DNA from 2 places in the Pseudomonas sp. CYM-20-01 genome. Region 2 is predicted to be linked to the other one. Evidence: predicted binding sites of a transcription regulator. Region 2 holds the regulator's gene; the other holds the start of a gene.

Region 1 (8,259 bases), 2.6 Mb from region 2:
CAACACCCGCATCACTCGCCTGCGCAAGCAACTGCAGTTGGGGGAAGCCCAATGAGTCCGATGATCCGTGGTTTGAGTTGTGCGCTGCTGTTGGGCACGGCTGTATTGGGCGGTTGTGCCAGCCATCCCGACAGCGAACAGGCCCTGCAACAGGCTGGGAATGACTTCCAGAAGGTCAAGGAAGACGCCAATGTGTTGCGCTTTGCGCCCAAGGACGTGATCCGCGCCGGTGAGTCCCTGGCCCGTGCCGATCGCCTGTCCAGCTACTGGGGCAGCGGTGCCGACGTGGTGCATTACGCCTACTTGAGCCAACGCTACAGCGCTATTGCCCGTGAACACACCGAACAGGCGCTCAACCAGGAGCGCGGTGCCAAGCTCGAACTGGAACGCCAGCGCCTGCAACTGGCCTTGCGTGAAAGCAAGCTGAGCAGCGTGCAGCAGCAGGGTAAATGGCTTGAAGAACAGATCGCCAGCCTGACCACCACCCAGACCGATCGTGGCCTGGTGATGACCCTGGGCGATGTGCTGTTCGACACCGGTGACGCCGAGCTGAAGAACTCGGCCAACCGCACAGTGCTCAAGATTGTGCAGTTCTTGCAACTGAACCCCAAGCGTGTGGTGCGTATCGAGGGCTACGCCGATAACACCGGCGGCGAGCAGGAAAATCTCAAACTGTCCCGCGACCGCGCGCAGTCGGTGGCTGATGTGCTGGTCGACCTGGGAATCGACGAAAAACGCATCCAGGTGGAAGGGTATGGCGACCAGTATCCGGTGGAGGCCAATGCCTCCGAGCGGGGCAGGGCGCAGAACCGTCGTGTTGAAATCGTCTTCTCTGACGAGAAAGGTCAACTGGGCGCCGCCCGGTAGAAGCCTGGAGCAGCTCTGAATGTGGGAGGGGGCTTGCCCCCGATAGCGGTGCATCAGTCAGCAAATCTGTCGCTGACCCACCGTCATCGGGGGCAAGCCCTCTCCCACATTTTGGTGTGCACCCTCACAGTTTTACTGTCACTCCAACGCGCGCTCGACTATTGTGGCAACTGTCCCCGTACACTTCTAAACTGTGCCGGTATGTTTCACACAAAAATAAAATACCCGTGAAATCGAGTGCTGCGTCATGACCAATCTGTTGCTTTACCAACGTATCGCCCAGCAACTGGCTGAGGATATCCGGCGCGGTGTCTATCAGCCGGGTGAGCGTGTGCCTTCGGTGCGCAAGATGAGCTCACAGCTGAACGTCAGCCACGCCACGGTGTTGCAGGCCTACGCCAACCTGGAAGACCAGGGGCTGATCCGGGCGCGGCCACAGTCCGGCTATTACGTGCACCAGACGCCAGCACTCACGGCGCCGACGCCGGACATTGCACGGGTCGAGCGCCCCGGGTTGGTCACCCGCAGCAGTATCATTCAACAAGTCTTGGGCGAATCGCGCCGCGAAGGTGTGTTCCCGTTGGGCGCCGCAGTGCCGAGCGTGGACTACTTGCCGGTACGCGCCCTGCACCAGCAACTGGCCAAGGTCACACGCTTCCAGAGCCCGCGTGCGTTCAGCTACATGTTCAGCCCCGGTTTCGAACCGCTGCGCCGCCAGGTGGCGATCCGCATGCGCGATGCGGGCGTGGTGGTGGACCCGTCCGAAGTGGTGATCACCCACGGTTGTGTCGATGCGTTGCAGATGTCGTTGCGGGTGCTGACGCGGCCTGGCGACCTGATTGCCGCTGAGTCGCCGACCTATTACGGGTTGCTGCAACTCGCCGATCTGTTGGGCCTCAAGGTCATCGAGATTCCCAGCGACCCGTCCACCGGCATGAGCCTGGAAGCCCTGCAACTGGCGGCCAACCAATGGTCGATCAAGGCCCTGGTGCTGACCACGCGCCTGAGCAACCCGCTGGGCGGCACCATGCCTGAGGAACGGCAGAAACAGTTACTGCGCCTGGCCTCGGACTTCGACATCCAGATTGTCGAGGACGATATCTACGGCGAGCTGATGTTCGAACTGGGCCGCACCAAGGCGCTGAAAGCCTATGACCGCCTGGATCGGGTCATCTATTGCTCCAGCTTTTCCAAGACGCTGTCCCCCGGTGTGCGCATTGGCTGGATGATCGCCGGCAAATACCAGCAGGAGATCCAGCGCCTGCAGATGTTCAGCACCCACTCCGCGTGCAGTGTCACGCAGATGGGCGTTGCCGCTTACCTAGAGAATGGCGGCTACGACCGGCACCTGCGCTACATTCGCCAGGAATACCGCAAGAACCTCAGCGCCTTTCAACTGGCGGTGCAGCAGTATTTCCCGGAAGGCACCCAGATGACCCGTCCGACGGGCGGCTTCATCCTGTGGGTCAGTTTGCCTGGAAGGGTCAATACCCAGGAACTGCACGTGCGCGCACTGCAACAGGGCATCAGTATTGCGCCGGGGCTGATCTTCAGTAATACGGAGCAGTTCAACCACTGTATTCGCCTGAACTGCGGCACCCCGTGGAACCGCGAGGCAGAGCGGGCGCTGATGACGTTGGGGATGCTGGCGAGCCAGTTATGCCAGGAAACAGCAGCAGGATTATGACGCTCAGAAAGGGGACAAATCCTCTAGCACACTAATCACTGTGCTTGTCATGCCGCGCACAACAAGCGAGCATATGGCCCTCTGCCGTTAATGCTGTAGGCGATATGACCTGTATTTTTCGCGCTGTTCTGGTAATTGGCCTGTTAAGCCTGTGCAACGTCGGCACAGTGCTGGCGGCAGCTCCTGTGAGTGAAACCAAGCCGGCCGCCAGTAACGAGCAGAAGCCCTCCACGAAAAAAACGGCTCCCGTTAAAAAAGCCCCAGCGGTGAAGAAACCCACCGCTGCCGCCAAAAAACGTGCAGCCAGCAAGTCCAAGGCATCCCGCGAAGTGACGCAGACACAATTGCCACCGGCACAGTTGGACCTGTCCCTGCCGTCGGACATGGTCAGGCACTTGCAGCCTATCGGTACCATGCCCAAACCCAAAAGTGTGCCCTTGCTGCCGCCGATGTTCGGTGAGAAACCCACCGACAACAGCGCCTTCCAGATCAACGGCCGCCTGCTCAGCAATGAAATGAAGCTGCAATTGCGCAACGAAGAACGGCGCGAAGTCGAAGGCGCCGCGGTGGAGTTCGAGTTCAAGCAGTAAACTTTTCCCGCAAACGTGACGCGTGCCCTCGACCATCTGTCGCAGACTGGTCAGTCACTTTTGTTTTCTGCGAAAAACCCCTGTTAACCCATTTTAAAACGGCTGTTTTAGGGCGTACTCTAGCCCGGCCATCCACATTGAGTCGTCGAGGACCTGCTGGTCATGAATTGCCGTGAAGGCTGTGGCGCTTGCTGCATCGCCCCCTCCATCAGTTCGCCATTACCGGGCATGCCACAGGGCAAACCGGCGGGCGAACGCTGCCTGCACCTATCGGTCGAACAGCTATGCCTGCTGTTCGGCCAGCCGGAGCGACCGGCGGTGTGCAGTGATTTCAAGGCGGATCTCGAGGTCTGCGGCACCGACCAGGCCGATGCGATCCGCTTGATCGGCTGGTGGGAGCAGATGACGGCGGCTTGATGGGCTTTACTATCGGAACTTCAACAATAAGGAATACAACAATGGGTTCGCTGAAACGAATGGCTGTGTTGTGCGGTTTTACGGTGTTGTTTGCTGCCACTGCCCAGGCTGAGGATTGGCAAGTCGCCAAGGACGAAGACGGTATCAAGGTGTCCCTGAGCGAAATTGCCGGCTCCAAGTACAAGGCGTATCGCGGGGTGACCACGATCAAGGCACCGGTGGCGAAGATCGTCGCGTTGCAGGAAGACGTAGTCGGTGCGTGCAAGTGGATTCATGAGTGCAAATTGCAGAAGCTGCTGAAACATGAGGGTGACGTCAGCTATACCTACACCCAGTTCAATGCGCCGTTCCCCGTCAGTAATCGTGATTCGATCCTGAAAATCACCACTGCCAAGGGTGCCGATGGCAGTGTCACTCGGACCTTGCTGGAGGTTCCTACTTATCAGCCGGAAGAAAAAGGCTTCGTACGCGTAGCCCAGGTTGAAGGCTTCTGGAAACTGGTCCCCAAAGGCGACAACCTGACCGAAGTCACCTACCAGGTGCATACCGAGCCAGGCGGCAGCGTGCCCTCGTGGCTGGCCAACAAGTTCGTGGTGGACGCTCCGTTCAACACCTTGAAAGCCTTGAAGCAACACGCGGAAAAATAACTGCAGCTGATCCGGTGCCTCCGGCCTTGAGTGGAACGTTTGTCCAGCGCTCAAGGTCCAGATATGTGTAAGCCCACACATGGGTTTTATCGAGGAGGCACCGATGCAAACGTGGCAAATTACCTTCGTTGATGATCACGGCGTGCAGACCGTGGAGCAGTTCACCTGCGAACACAAGCCCAGCCTCGAAGACGCTGCGCACATGATTCGCAACAAGCTGGTGCCCGTCGCCGCCGAACTGGACCTCAATGACCTGGAGGGCCGCAAGCCCGAGCCGACGGTCAAGATCCTCAAAGACCAGAACAGCATCCAGATCCTCGACATCTCTCCCGCCGTCTGAACATTCCCTGTAGTCCATCCAAGCGCCTCTGGTGGAGGTGATAGCTTCGCGCTACTCTGCAAACGAGATCAGCGAATGAATCGCTAGTTCTGGTCTTGTCAGCTACATGCTTGTTTTCCAGCGGTGATGTTGTTGCCGTAGTCCCCACGCCATTGCGGCGTGGGCTTCGGGAAGCACGGAAAGTCTATCCATCAATTTGAGGAGCACTTTTCATGAGCACAGCCTATCAAGAAGACATCAGCACCAATGTTCTGCGCCGCATGAAAGAAGGCGGCTTCGACTTCTCGCGTTTTCACCCCATCGAGTTCTACGCCATTTTCCCGGATGAGGAACGGGCGCGCAGGGCTGCGGGTGAGTTTCGCGGGGAATCCCTGAATGCCCAGGTGAGTGCGCGCGACGATGGCGCCTGGTACCTGGAACTGAGCAAAGTCATGTTTGCGACCTACGACGGCATAGGAGATTTCGAGCAAGACTTCGGGGCGGTGGTCGAGCCGCTGGGCGGGATCATCGAAGGATGGGGCGTGAAGCAGGAGGTGCGTGGGTTACCCATGTAGCGGCAGTTTATGAGCAACACAGCGTATCGGCTGGCCTTTGGGTCGGCCGATTTTGTTTGTGCGGTGGGAAAATAACTCGGAACTTGCGCGCTATTTTTACGCACCAAAAAAAAGGCCACCCATACGGGTGGCCTAAAGGGAAGAGCGGAGCGCTGAAGGCAGTTCAGCAGATGGGGCCGATTATCCGTAGCCTGCGCCGGGCAGTGAAATCAACTCTGACTATGCTGTTGATAGTCAAAGCCCGCATTGCGATGAAGCGTCGGGCAGTGCACCGGGCATTCTACGCACCAGGACGGTGCGAGCAGATTACGTGGTTAATTCAACTCACTGATTTTTAAGTGTTTATGCCGCTGGCACGGGCCTTGCGATGGTTCTTGCGCCCGGGTGACAAGGAGTTCGGCATGATCCGCACTTATTACGATGAAATGTACGATGGGGCAGGCCAGGTCCGACCGCATTACCGCGAGTTCGCCCGCTGGCTGGCCGAAACCCCGCCTGAATTGCTGGCTCAACGCCGGCGCGAAGCCGATTTGCTGTTTCACCGCGCCGGGATCACCTTCACCCTCTACGGGGACGAGCAGGGCACCGAGCGTCTGATTCCCTTCGACACCATCCCGCGCAGCATTCCCGCCAGTGAATGGAGGATTGTCGAGCGTGGCTGCATCCAGCGGGTCAAGGCGTTGAACATGTTTCTCGCCGACCTGTATCACGAGCAACGCATCATCAAGGCCGGGATCATTCCTGCCGAACAGGTGCTGGCCAACGAGCAATACCAACTGGCGATGCAGGGCCTGGACCTGCACCGCGACCTGTATTCCCACATCTCCGGCGTCGACCTCGTACGCGATGGCGACGGCACGTACTACGTGCTCGAAGACAACCTGCGTACACCCAGCGGCGTCAGCTATATGCTCGAAGACCGCAAGATGATGATGCGCCTGTTCCCCGAACTGTTCGCTGCCCAGCGCATCGCGCCCATCGATCACTATCCCAACCTGCTGCTCGACACGCTGAAAAGCTCAAGCCCCCTGGATAACCCCAGCGTGGTGGTATTGACGCCGGGCCGCTTTAACAGCGCGTTCTTCGAGCATGCCTTTCTCGCCCGCGAGATGGGCGTGGAACTGGTGGAAGGCGCCGACCTGTTCGTACGCGATGACCGCGTTTTCATGCGCACCACCGATGGGCCCAAGGCCGTGGACGTGATCTACCGTCGTCTCGACGATGCGTTTCTCGATCCCCTGGCCTTCAACCCGGACTCCATGCTCGGCGTGCCCGGCCTGCTCGCGGCTTATCGCTGCGGCAATGTGGTGCTGGCCAATGCCATCGGCACCGGCGTGGCGGATGACAAGTCGGTGTACCCCTTCGTCACCGAGATGATCCGTTTTTACCTGGATGAAGAACCGATCCTGAAGAATGTTCCGACCTTCCAGTGTCGTAAACCGGACGAGCTATCCCACGTACTCGCCAACCTGCCCGACCTGGTGGTGAAGGAAACCCAGGGCTCCGGCGGCTACGGCATGTTGGTAGGCCCGGCGTCCACGGCAGCGGAAATCGAAGCCTTCCGAGCGCGGATCAAGGCCAAGCCCCACGCCTATATCGCCCAGCCGACCCTGTGTTTATCCACCTGCCCGACCTTTGTCGAAAACGGCATTGCGCCGCGCCATATCGACCTGCGCCCGTTTGTGTTGTCCGGCAAGGAGACCCGTGTAGTGCCCGGCGGCCTGACCCGCGTGGCCTTGCGCGAAGGTTCGCTGGTGGTGAACTCGTCCCAGGGCGGCGGCACCAAAGACACTTGGGTGGTCGAGGACTGATGCCATGTTGAGTAGAACTGCCTCGGATCTGTACTGGATGTCGCGCTACCTGGAGCGTGCGGAAAACCTCGCACGCATGCTCGACGTCAGCTATTCGCTGTCACTGATGCCCCAGGATGGGCGCGGCGACGGCCTGCATGAACTGGCCATGCCGCTATTGATTACCGGCACCCTGGACGATTACCACGAACGTCACGGCGAACTGCACGCCGAACGCCTGTTGCACTTTTTTGCGCTGGACGCGGCCAACCCGGCCAGCATCTACAGTTGTCTCGGCGCCGCGCGGGCCAGCGCCCATGCGGTGCGTGGGCGAATTACCGCGGATATGTGGGAAAACATCAACGCCACCTGGCTGGATATTCGCGATATCGCCCAGCAGGGCCTCAGCCGTTATGGCATGAGCCGGTTCTGTGAGTGGGTCAAGGAGCGCTCCCATCTGTTCCGGGGTGCCACTTACGGCACCATCATGCGCAACGATGCTTTCCGATTTATCCGCCTGGGCACTTTTATCGAACGGGCCGACAACACGCTGCGCCTGCTGGACGCCCGCTATGAGATGGCCGGTGACCGCGCCGAGGCTGTCACCGATGGCACGGCCCACGCCTACTATCAATGGAGCGCCTTGCTGCGTGCCTTGTCGTCGTTCGAGGCCTACACCGAGATCTATCGCGATGCGCCCGGCGCACGGCAAGTCGCCGAGTTGCTGCTGTTGCGCGCCGATGTGCCACGCTCACTGCGGGCCTGCAGTGAAGAGATCGACCAGATACTCGCCAGCCTGCCTGGCATCAACGGCCGCCCGGCCCAGCGCCTGGCCGCCGAGATGGATGCGCGCCTGCGCTTTACCGCCATCGATGAAATCCTTGAGGAAGGCCTGCACGCCTGGCTGACCGACTTTATTCCTTTGGTCCGCCAGTTGGGCGACGCCATCTACAGTTCCTACCTGGAGGCGGCATGAGACTCTCCATCAGCCACGAAACCACCTACCACTATGAAGACCAGGTGCGCGCCAGCATCCAATACTTGCGCCTCACGCCCCATGACAGCGAGCGCCAGCATGTACTCAGTTGGCAACTTGACCTGCCACGCCCGGTGCGTGCCCAGGTGGACCCGTTCGGCAACATCCTGCATGTGTTGACCCTGGACGAGCCCCACGACGCCATCATCATTGGCGCGCGTGGCCAGGTGGACATCGACGAGTTGCGCGAGGCCGAGCATGAGAGCCAATCGGCGTTCCCGTTCCTGCGCTGCACGCGCCTGACCGAACCCGATGAAGCCCTGCGTGGTTTTGCCGAACAGCACTGCCATCAACGGCGCGACCGTACGGCATTGATCGACCTGATGCAGGC
Region 2 (8,259 bases):
CAGAGCAGCAAAACCTACGTCGAACTGTTGAATTTCATCAGCGATCACGGCGAATACCCTCGCACTCATCGCTTGCTGGGCAGTACTACAGTGCAGCCCGCCACGCCCCACTACGGAGCCCATTGATATGACTTACACCCTGCCTGCCTTGCCTTACGCGTATGACGCCCTGGAACCGCATATCGATGCGCAAACCATGGAGATTCACTACACCAAGCACCACCAGACCTATATCAATAACCTCAACGCAGCGGTCGAAGGCACCGAGTTCGCGGGCTGGCCGGTCGAGAAACTGGTGTCCAGCGTGCAGCAACTGCCGGAAAAACTGCGCGCAGCGGTGATCAATCAAGGCGGCGGCCACGCCAACCATTCGTTGTTCTGGGCGGTGATGTCGCCCAAAGGTGGTGGCAAGCCCGAAGGCGTGCTGGGTAAAGCCATCGACGAACAGCTGGGTGGTTTCGACAGCTTCAAGGAGGCTTTCACCAAGGCTGCGTTGACGCGCTTCGGCAGCGGCTGGGCCTGGTTGAGCGTCACCCCGCAAAAGACCCTGGTGGTTGAAAGCAGTGGGAATCAGGACAGTCCGTTGATGAACGGCAATACCCCGATCCTCGGCCTGGACGTCTGGGAACACGCCTATTACCTGCTGTACCAGAACCGTCGCCCGGAGTACATCAACGCCTTCTACAGCGTCATTAACTGGCCGGAAGTTGCTGCCCTCTATCAGGCCGCGGTGGCCTGACATTCACCTTCATAACAAGACCTAAGGCCGACTATGGGCACTGAAACACTGGCGATCAGCAGCGGACGAATGTTTCGTTATGCGTTTGGCTCGCTGCTGCTATTGGCAGGTACTGCATTGCTGGTGGCCCACGGGCTGGCCTGGCTGAACCTGGAACCGCGCATCCTGCGCGCCCTGCAAGGCGGCTCCATTTGCGCGCTGGGTACGGCGCTGGGCGCGGTCCCGGTACTGGTGATCCGGCGCATGCCGGTGGCGCTGAGCGACACATTGTTGGGCTTTGGTGCTGGGGTGATGCTGGCGGCAACGGCGTTTTCGCTGATCGTCCCGGGCATCGCCGCGGCTGAAAGCCTGGGGCTCTCGCCGTGGGGTGCCAGCGGCTTGATCAGCTTTGGCATCATGCTGGGCGCATTCGGGTTGTACCTGGTTGACCGCAAGGTCTCCGGTGCCAGCCCGGAAATGCTGATGGGCACGCCAGACAAGCCGGTGATCCCGCCGCGCATCTGGCTGTTTGTGTTTGCCATCATCGCCCACAACATTCCCGAAGGCATGGCGGTAGGCGTTTCCGCCGGTGGCGGCATGCCCGATGCTGACAGCTTGGCCATGGGCATTGCGTTGCAGGACGTACCCGAAGGCCTGGTGATTGCGTTGGTGTTGGCCGGGGCGGGGATGTCGCGGGTCAAGGCGTTCCTGATCGGCGCTGCATCAGGCCTGGTGGAGCCCGTATTCGCTGTGCTCTGCGCCTGGCTGGTCAGCCTGGCCGAAGTGCTGTTGCCTTTGGGGTTGGCCCTGGCTGCTGGCGCGATGCTGTTGGTGGTGACCCACGAAGTCATCCCCGAGTCGCGACGCAATGGTCACGAAAAACTCGCCAGCCTGGGCCTGTGCATCGGTTTTTGCTTGATGATGGTGATGGACACCGCTCTGGGGTAGGTTACGTCTACTGTAGGAGCAGGCAAGCTCGCTCCTACAGGGGGTTATTCACCTTCGTCGAAGTAATTGTTGATCAGCGCCACCAGCGCTGCCATCGCTTCGTCTTCCTGCTCGCCTTCCGTCTTCAAGTGAATCCTGGTGCCTTTGCCGGCCGCCAACATCATCATGGCCATGATGCTCTTGCCGTCGACCATGGATTCCGGTGTACGCCCGGCGCGGATCTGGCAGGGGAACTGCCCTGCTACGCCCACGAACTTGGCCGAGGCGCGGGCGTGCAAGCCCAGCTTGTTGATGATTTCAATTTCCAGAGCGGGCATCGCGGGGGTGTTCCTTTCAGCTAAGGTCGCGGTGGCGGACCTGGACGTTCTTGAGGGTTTGTTGCAGCACCTGGCCCAGGCGCTCGGTCAGGTAGACGGAGCGGTGATGGCCGCCAGTGCAGCCGATGGCAATGGTGACATAGGCACGGTTGCTTGCAGCAAAGCGTGGCAGCCATTTGAGCAAGTAGGAGGAGATATCCTGGAACATCTCCTCCACATCCGGTTGCGCTGCCAGGTAATCGGCCACGGGCTGATCCAGCCCGGACTGGTCACGCAGTTCCGGTTTCCAGTACGGGTTAGGCAGGCAGCGCACATCGAACACCAGGTCGGCGTCGACCGGCATGCCGCGCTTGAACCCAAACGACTCCACTAGAAACGCGGTGCCCGGCTCTGGCTGGTTCAGCAGGCGCAGCTTGATAGCATCGCGCAACTGGTACAGGTTGAGGCTGGTGGTGTTTATCTTGAGGTCGGCGAGGTCAATGATCGGCCCCAGCAGCTTGGTTTCGTCTTCGATGGCTTCGGCCAGAGAGCGATGGGGGCTGCTTAGGGGGTGACGCCGGCGGGTCTCGGAGAAGCGTTTGAGCAGGGTTTCTTCGTCGGCGTCCAGGTACAGCACGTCGCAATGAATGTGCTTGCCCCGCACTTCCTCGAGCAATTGCGGGAATCGCTCAAGATGGCTGGGCAGGTTACGGGCATCAATCGAAACGGCGACCAGCGGTTGGGCCAGTTCGGTATGGATCAAGGCGCGTTCAGCCAACTCCGGCAGCAGGCCGGCGGGCAGGTTGTCGATGCAATAGAAACCGTTGTCCTCAAGAACGTTGAGGGCGGTGCTTTTACCCGAGCCGGAGCGGCCGCTGACGATGATCAAGCGCATGGTTACTGCCCGTTCTGTTCATCCAGGACAACCTGGTACAACGCCTCATTGCTGCTGGCGCTGCGCAGTTTGTCGCGTACTTCCTTGCGGTCGAGCATGCTGGCGATCTGCCGGAGCAGTTCCAGGTGCGCATCGGTGGCGGCTTGCGGGACCAGCAGAACGAACAGCAGATCAACCGGGGCGCCGTCGATGGCGTCGAAATCGATGGGGGCTTCCAGGTGCAGCAGGGCGCTGACAGGTGTTTCGCAGCCTTTGAGGCGGCAGTGAGGAATGGCGATGCCGTTGCCAAAACCGGTGGAACCGAGTTTTTCACGGGCAATCAGCGCATCGAAGACATCTTGCATCTCCAGATCCGGCACTTCGCGTGCGATCAGGTTGGCAATTTGTTCGAGGGCTTTCTTCTTGCTGCCACCCGGCACGTTCACGAGGGAACGGCCGGGGGTCAGGATGGTTTCAAGTCGGATCATGGGGGGAGAGTTAACGACCTGTACCTTGCATCAGGTGCAGATTCTTTTCCTTATGCTTTATGAGTTGGCGGTCCAGCTTGTCGTAGAGCGAGTCGATCGCCGCGTACATGTCTTCATGTTCCGCATTGGCGACGAGCTTGGCATTCGGTACGTGCAGGGTGGCCTCGATTTTCTGCTTGAGCTTATCGACCTCCATGATGACCTGCACGTTGGTGATCTTGTCAAAATGCCCTGCAAGCTTGTTCAACTTGCTTTCGGTGTACTCACGCAGGGGCTTGGTCACTTCCAGTTGGTGTCCACTGATGTTGACTTGCATACAGCTTCTCCTTCGTTGCCAGTGCATAAAGCGGCAGGCAAAGGCGCCTGCCACTGGAACGCTGTGGCCCGCCCGTCACATCAAACGCTTACGCTCGCTGGAAGGCGCGATCCCAAGGGACTCGCGGTACTTGGCGACGGTTCGACGGGCGACCTGAATGCCTTGTGCCTCCAGTAAACCAGCGATCTTACTGTCACTCAATGGCTTTTTCTGATTTTCCGCCGCAACCAGTTTTTTGATGATCGCGCGGATCGCCGTTGACGAGCATTCGCCGCCTTCGGAGGTGCTGACGTGGCTGGAGAAAAAGTATTTCAGTTCATAAATACCCCGTGGGGTATGCATGAATTTCTGCGTGGTCACGCGTGAAATGGTCGACTCATGCATGCCCACCGCTTCGGCGATGTCATGCAGTACCAGCGGCTTCATCGCCTCGTCGCCGTATTCCAGGAAGCCGCGCTGGTGCTCGACGATCTGGGTGGCGACTTTCATCAGGGTTTCGTTGCGGCTTTGCAGGCTCTTGATGAACCAGCGGGCTTCCTGCAACTGGTTGCGCATGAAGGTGTTATCGGCGCTGGTGTCGGCGCGGCGGACGAAACCGGCGTATTGCGGGTTGACCCGCAGGCGTGGCACCGACTCCTGGTTCAGCTCCACCAGCCACCGCTCGTTGTCCTTGCGCACGATCACGTCGGGGACGACGTATTCGGCTTCGCTGGACTCGATTTGCGAGCCGGGGCGCGGGTTAAGGCTCTGTACCAGCTCGATGACCTGGCGCAGGTCGTCTTCCTTGAGCTTCATGCGGCGCATCAACTGGCTGTAGTCGCGGCTGCCCAGCAGGTCGATGTAGTCGGTGACCAGGCGCTGGGCCTCGGCGAGCCATGGGGTCTTGGCCGGCAACTGGCGCAGTTGCAGCAGCAGGCATTCGCTGAGGGTGCGCGCGCCGATACCGGATGGCTCGAACTGCTGGATGCGGTGCAGGACGGCTTCGATCTCGTCCAGTTCGATATCCAGTTCGGGGTCGAAGGCTTCAAGAATTTCTTCAAGCGTCTCGTCTAGATAACCCTGATTGTTGATGCAGTCGATCAGGGTTACGGCGATCAGGCGATCGGTATCCGACATCGGTGCCAGGTTCAGTTGCCACAGCAGATGGCTCTGCAGGCTCTCGCCGGCGGAGGTGCGGGTGGTGAAGTCCCACTCGTCATCGTCATTGCTGGGCAGGCTGCTGGCGCTGGTCTGGTAGACATCTTCCCAGGCGGTGTCGACCGGAAGCTCGTTGGGAATGCGTTCGTTCCATTCGCCTTCCTCAAGGTTGTCCACCGTGGGGGCGGTTTCCTGGTAGGAGGGTTCCTGCACGTCGGAATTGGGTTTTTGCTCGATGTTATCGGCCAGCGGGTCTGCATTATCGAAGTCGTCGCCTTCTTCCTGGCGTTCGAGCATCGGATTGGACTCCAGGGCCTCCTGGATTTCCTGTTGCAGGTCCAGGGTCGACAATTGGAGCAGGCGGATGGCCTGTTGCAGCTGCGGTGTCATCGTCAGCTGCTGGCCCATTCTCAGGACTAGCGATGGTTTCATGGCAGGGGCTTAACACCTTATTCGCCGGCGCAATGCGCCATCCACGACAGGGCGCGTGAGCGCCAAACATAAGCAAATTATATGCCTGATGTCGGGTGCTTTGCCTAGAGCGCGGTAACAATAAAAATCCGGAGGTTTTCATTGACTCCCGCGCACCTTGGCGAACGCCGTGACACCACGGTGTTTACAGGCGGAACTCGTGACCCAGGTACACTTCCTTGACCAGTTCATTGGCCAGGATGGTAGCGGAATCACCTTCGGCAATCAGTTGGCCGTCATTGACGATATAGGCGGTTTCGCAGATATCGAGCGTCTCACGGACGTTGTGGTCGGTGATGAGCACGCCAATGCCCTTGGCCTTGAGGTGATGGATGATCTGCTTGATGTCGCCGACCGAAATCGGGTCGACGCCGGCAAACGGCTCGTCCAGCAGGATGAACTTGGGGGCAGTGGCCAGTGCGCGGGCGATTTCCACGCGACGACGCTCACCACCGGACAGGCTCATGCCGAGGTTGTCGCGGATATGGTTGATATGGAACTCCTGCAACAGGCTTTCCAGCTCCTTGCGACGGCCGTCACGGTCGAGTTCCTTGCGGGTCTCGAGGATCGCCATGATGTTGTCCGACACCGACAGTTTGCGGAAGATCGACGCTTCCTGCGGGAGATAGCCGATACCGGCCCGTGCGCGGCCGTGCATTGGCTGGTGACTCACGTCCAGGTCATCGATCAGGACACGGCCCTGATCCGCCTGGACCAGACCGACGATCATGTAGAAGCAAGTGGTCTTGCCGGCGCCGTTGGGGCCGAGCAAGCCGACGATCTGGCCGCTGTCGATCGACAGGCTGACGTCGCGCACGACCTGACGGCTTTTATAGGCCTTGGCCAGATGCTGGGCTTTCAGGGTTGCCATTACTCGGCCTTCTTCTTCGGCTGGATAACCATGTCGATGCGTGGACGAGGCGCGGTGACCTTGTTGCCATTGGCACGACCGGCATTAGCGATCTGTTTCACGGTGTCATAGGTGATCTTCTCACCTTCCGTGGAGTTGCCATCGGGGCTGAGCACCTTGGCCTGGTCAATCAGTACGATGCGGTTCTGCTGGGCGTGGTACTGGATGGTCTTGCCGTAGCCCTTCATCGGGCCGGTGTCTGTCGCGGACTGCTTCTGTTCGAAGTAAGCCAGGTTGCCCACCGAGGTCACGACATCGATGTCGCCGGTTTTGGTGCGCGTTAGCGTCACGGTATTGCCGGTGATTTTCATCGAGCCCTGAGTGATGATCACGCCACCGGTGTAGGTTGCGACGCCTTGCTTGTCATCGAGCTGTGCATCATCGGCCGAGATGTGGATCGGCTGCTGGCTATCGTTCGGCAGAGCCCAGGCGCTCACGCTTCCCAGTGCTGCGCCCAGGCCGAGCAAAATAGGGAGAGTTTTAACGAGCCTCATACTGTCCTCTTACGTTCGATAGCAGGTGTATCCTGCTTTCTTTCAAATACGCTTTCATTCCCTTGCCAGTCGATACACCGCCAGCGCCGTCGATTCTAACGTCTTGCTCGGTCTGCGCATATTGCTTCTGCGGGAATACGGTCATGCGACTGCTGGTAATCACCGTCTCACGGCTTTTATCGTCAGTGCGCGCAATGCGCACCGAGTCGATCAGTTCCACCTCGGTACCGTCCGGGTTGACCTCGCCACGCTTGCTGGTGACGTGCCATGGGAACTCGGTACCGCGGTAAATGTTCATGTCCGGGTTGGTCAGCAGGGTGACCTCGGTGGCCTTCACATGCTCGACCTTGTCCGAGGTCATTTCGTACTGCACCTTGCCGTCAGGCAGGAACTGCACACTTTTGGCATTGATGGCGTAATAGTCGATAGCGCCTTCGTCAACCTGCGCAGCAGGCTGGTCGAGAAAGCGCTCCGGGCTGATATTCCAGTAGCCCACCGCGAGGAACAGCGCGGCGATGACCCCGAATAACAGGAAGTTGCGAATCTTTTTGCTCAGCATAAAACGCTCTATAAGTAGGCGGCGTGTGCCGCTTCAAGGCTGCCCTGGGCACGCAGGATCAGCTCGCAGAACTCGCGGGCGGCACCTTCGCCACCGCGGGCGCTGGTGATGCCGTGGGCGTGTTCGCGAACAAACGCCGCCGCATTGGCGACGGCCATGCCCAGGCCTACTCGGCGAATCACCGGCAGGTCTGGCAAGTCATCACCCAAGTAGGCGACCTGCTCATAGCTTAGGTTGAGTTGGCCAAGAAGCTCGTCCAGAACCACCAGTTTATCCTCGCGGCCCTGATACAGGTGAGGAATCCCCAGGTTTTGTGCGCGACGTTCCACAACGGGCGTTTTTCGGCCGCTGATAATTGCCGTTTGCACACCCGCCGCCATCAGCATTTTGATGCCCTGGCCGTCCAGCGTGTTGAATGTCTTGAATTCGCTGCCGTCTTCGAGGAAGTACAGGCGGCCGTCGGTCAGCACGCCGTCAACGTCGAAAATCGCGAGTTTGATATTTTTGCCGCGTTGCAACAGGTCGCTGGTCATCTACATCACTCCTGCACGCAGCAAGTCGTGCATGTTCAGGGCGCCAATCGGGCGGTCGTCGCCATCAACCACCACCAGCGCGCCGATCTTGTGGTCTTCCATGATCTTCAAGGCTTCGGCTGCCAGCATCTCTGGGCGTGCGGTCTTGCCGTGGGGTGTCATTACCGCGTCGATGGTGGCGGTGTGGATATCAATCGTGCGGTCCAGGGTGCGGCGCAGGTCGCCGTCGGTGAAGACCCCGGCCAAGCGGCCATCGGCCTCCAGGATCACCGTCATGCCCAGGCCCTTGCGGGTCATTTCCATCAGCGCATCCTTCAGCAAGGTGCCGCGCTGGACATGGGGCAACTCCTCGCCGGAGTGCATGACGTTTTCCACTTTCAGCAGCAGGCGGCGACCCAGGGCGCCACCCGGATGGGAAAACGCGAAGTCCTCAGCGGTAAACCCGCGGGCTTCCAGCAGCGCTACGGACAAGGCATCGCCCATGACCAGCGCGGCCGTGGTGGAGGAGGTCGGTG

The links. The regulator sigma-54, encoded in region 2, starts transcription at its own class of promoters, with help from an activator protein. The targets are predictions, from matches to a motif close to ANTGGCATNNANNTTGCTNT.
Region 1: M2497_RS24160 (circularly permuted type 2 ATP-grasp protein) is a predicted target of sigma-54. The motif match lies at 5,452-5,471, and genes of this name have one in related genera.

Annotation. Positions count from the first base shown of each region.
Region 1 is NZ_AP025169.1:5,345,929-5,354,187, reverse strand. Features, by position in the region: gene M2497_RS24200 (DUF4398 domain-containing protein) at 1-55, shown strand, start outside; gene M2497_RS24195 (OmpA family protein) at 52-867, shown strand; gene M2497_RS24190 (PLP-dependent aminotransferase family protein) at 1,115-2,554, shown strand; gene M2497_RS24185 (translation initiation factor 2) at 2,659-3,144, shown strand; gene M2497_RS24180 (YkgJ family cysteine cluster protein) at 3,307-3,561, shown strand; gene M2497_RS24175 (START domain-containing protein) at 3,603-4,208, shown strand; gene M2497_RS24170 (hypothetical protein) at 4,312-4,548, shown strand; gene M2497_RS24165 (ribonuclease E inhibitor RraB) at 4,761-5,102, shown strand; gene M2497_RS24160 (circularly permuted type 2 ATP-grasp protein) at 5,504-6,913, shown strand; gene M2497_RS24155 (alpha-E domain-containing protein) at 6,918-7,868, shown strand; gene M2497_RS24150 (transglutaminase family protein) at 7,865-8,259, shown strand, end outside.
Region 2 is NZ_AP025169.1:1,221,706-1,229,964, forward strand. Features, by position in the region: gene M2497_RS05350 (hypothetical protein) at 1-126, shown strand, start outside; gene M2497_RS05355 (superoxide dismutase) at 128-739, shown strand; gene M2497_RS05360 (ZIP family metal transporter) at 773-1,666, shown strand; gene M2497_RS05365 (HPr family phosphocarrier protein) at 1,711-1,983, opposite strand; gene rapZ (RNase adapter RapZ) at 2,000-2,857, opposite strand; gene ptsN (PTS IIA-like nitrogen regulatory protein PtsN) at 2,860-3,324, opposite strand; gene raiA (ribosome-associated translation inhibitor RaiA) at 3,335-3,640, opposite strand; gene M2497_RS05385 (RNA polymerase factor sigma-54) at 3,716-5,209, opposite strand; gene lptB (LPS export ABC transporter ATP-binding protein) at 5,394-6,119, opposite strand; gene lptA (lipopolysaccharide transport periplasmic protein LptA) at 6,119-6,652, opposite strand; gene lptC (LPS export ABC transporter periplasmic protein LptC) at 6,639-7,211, opposite strand; gene M2497_RS05405 (HAD family hydrolase) at 7,220-7,744, opposite strand; gene M2497_RS05410 (KpsF/GutQ family sugar-phosphate isomerase) at 7,745-8,259, opposite strand, start outside.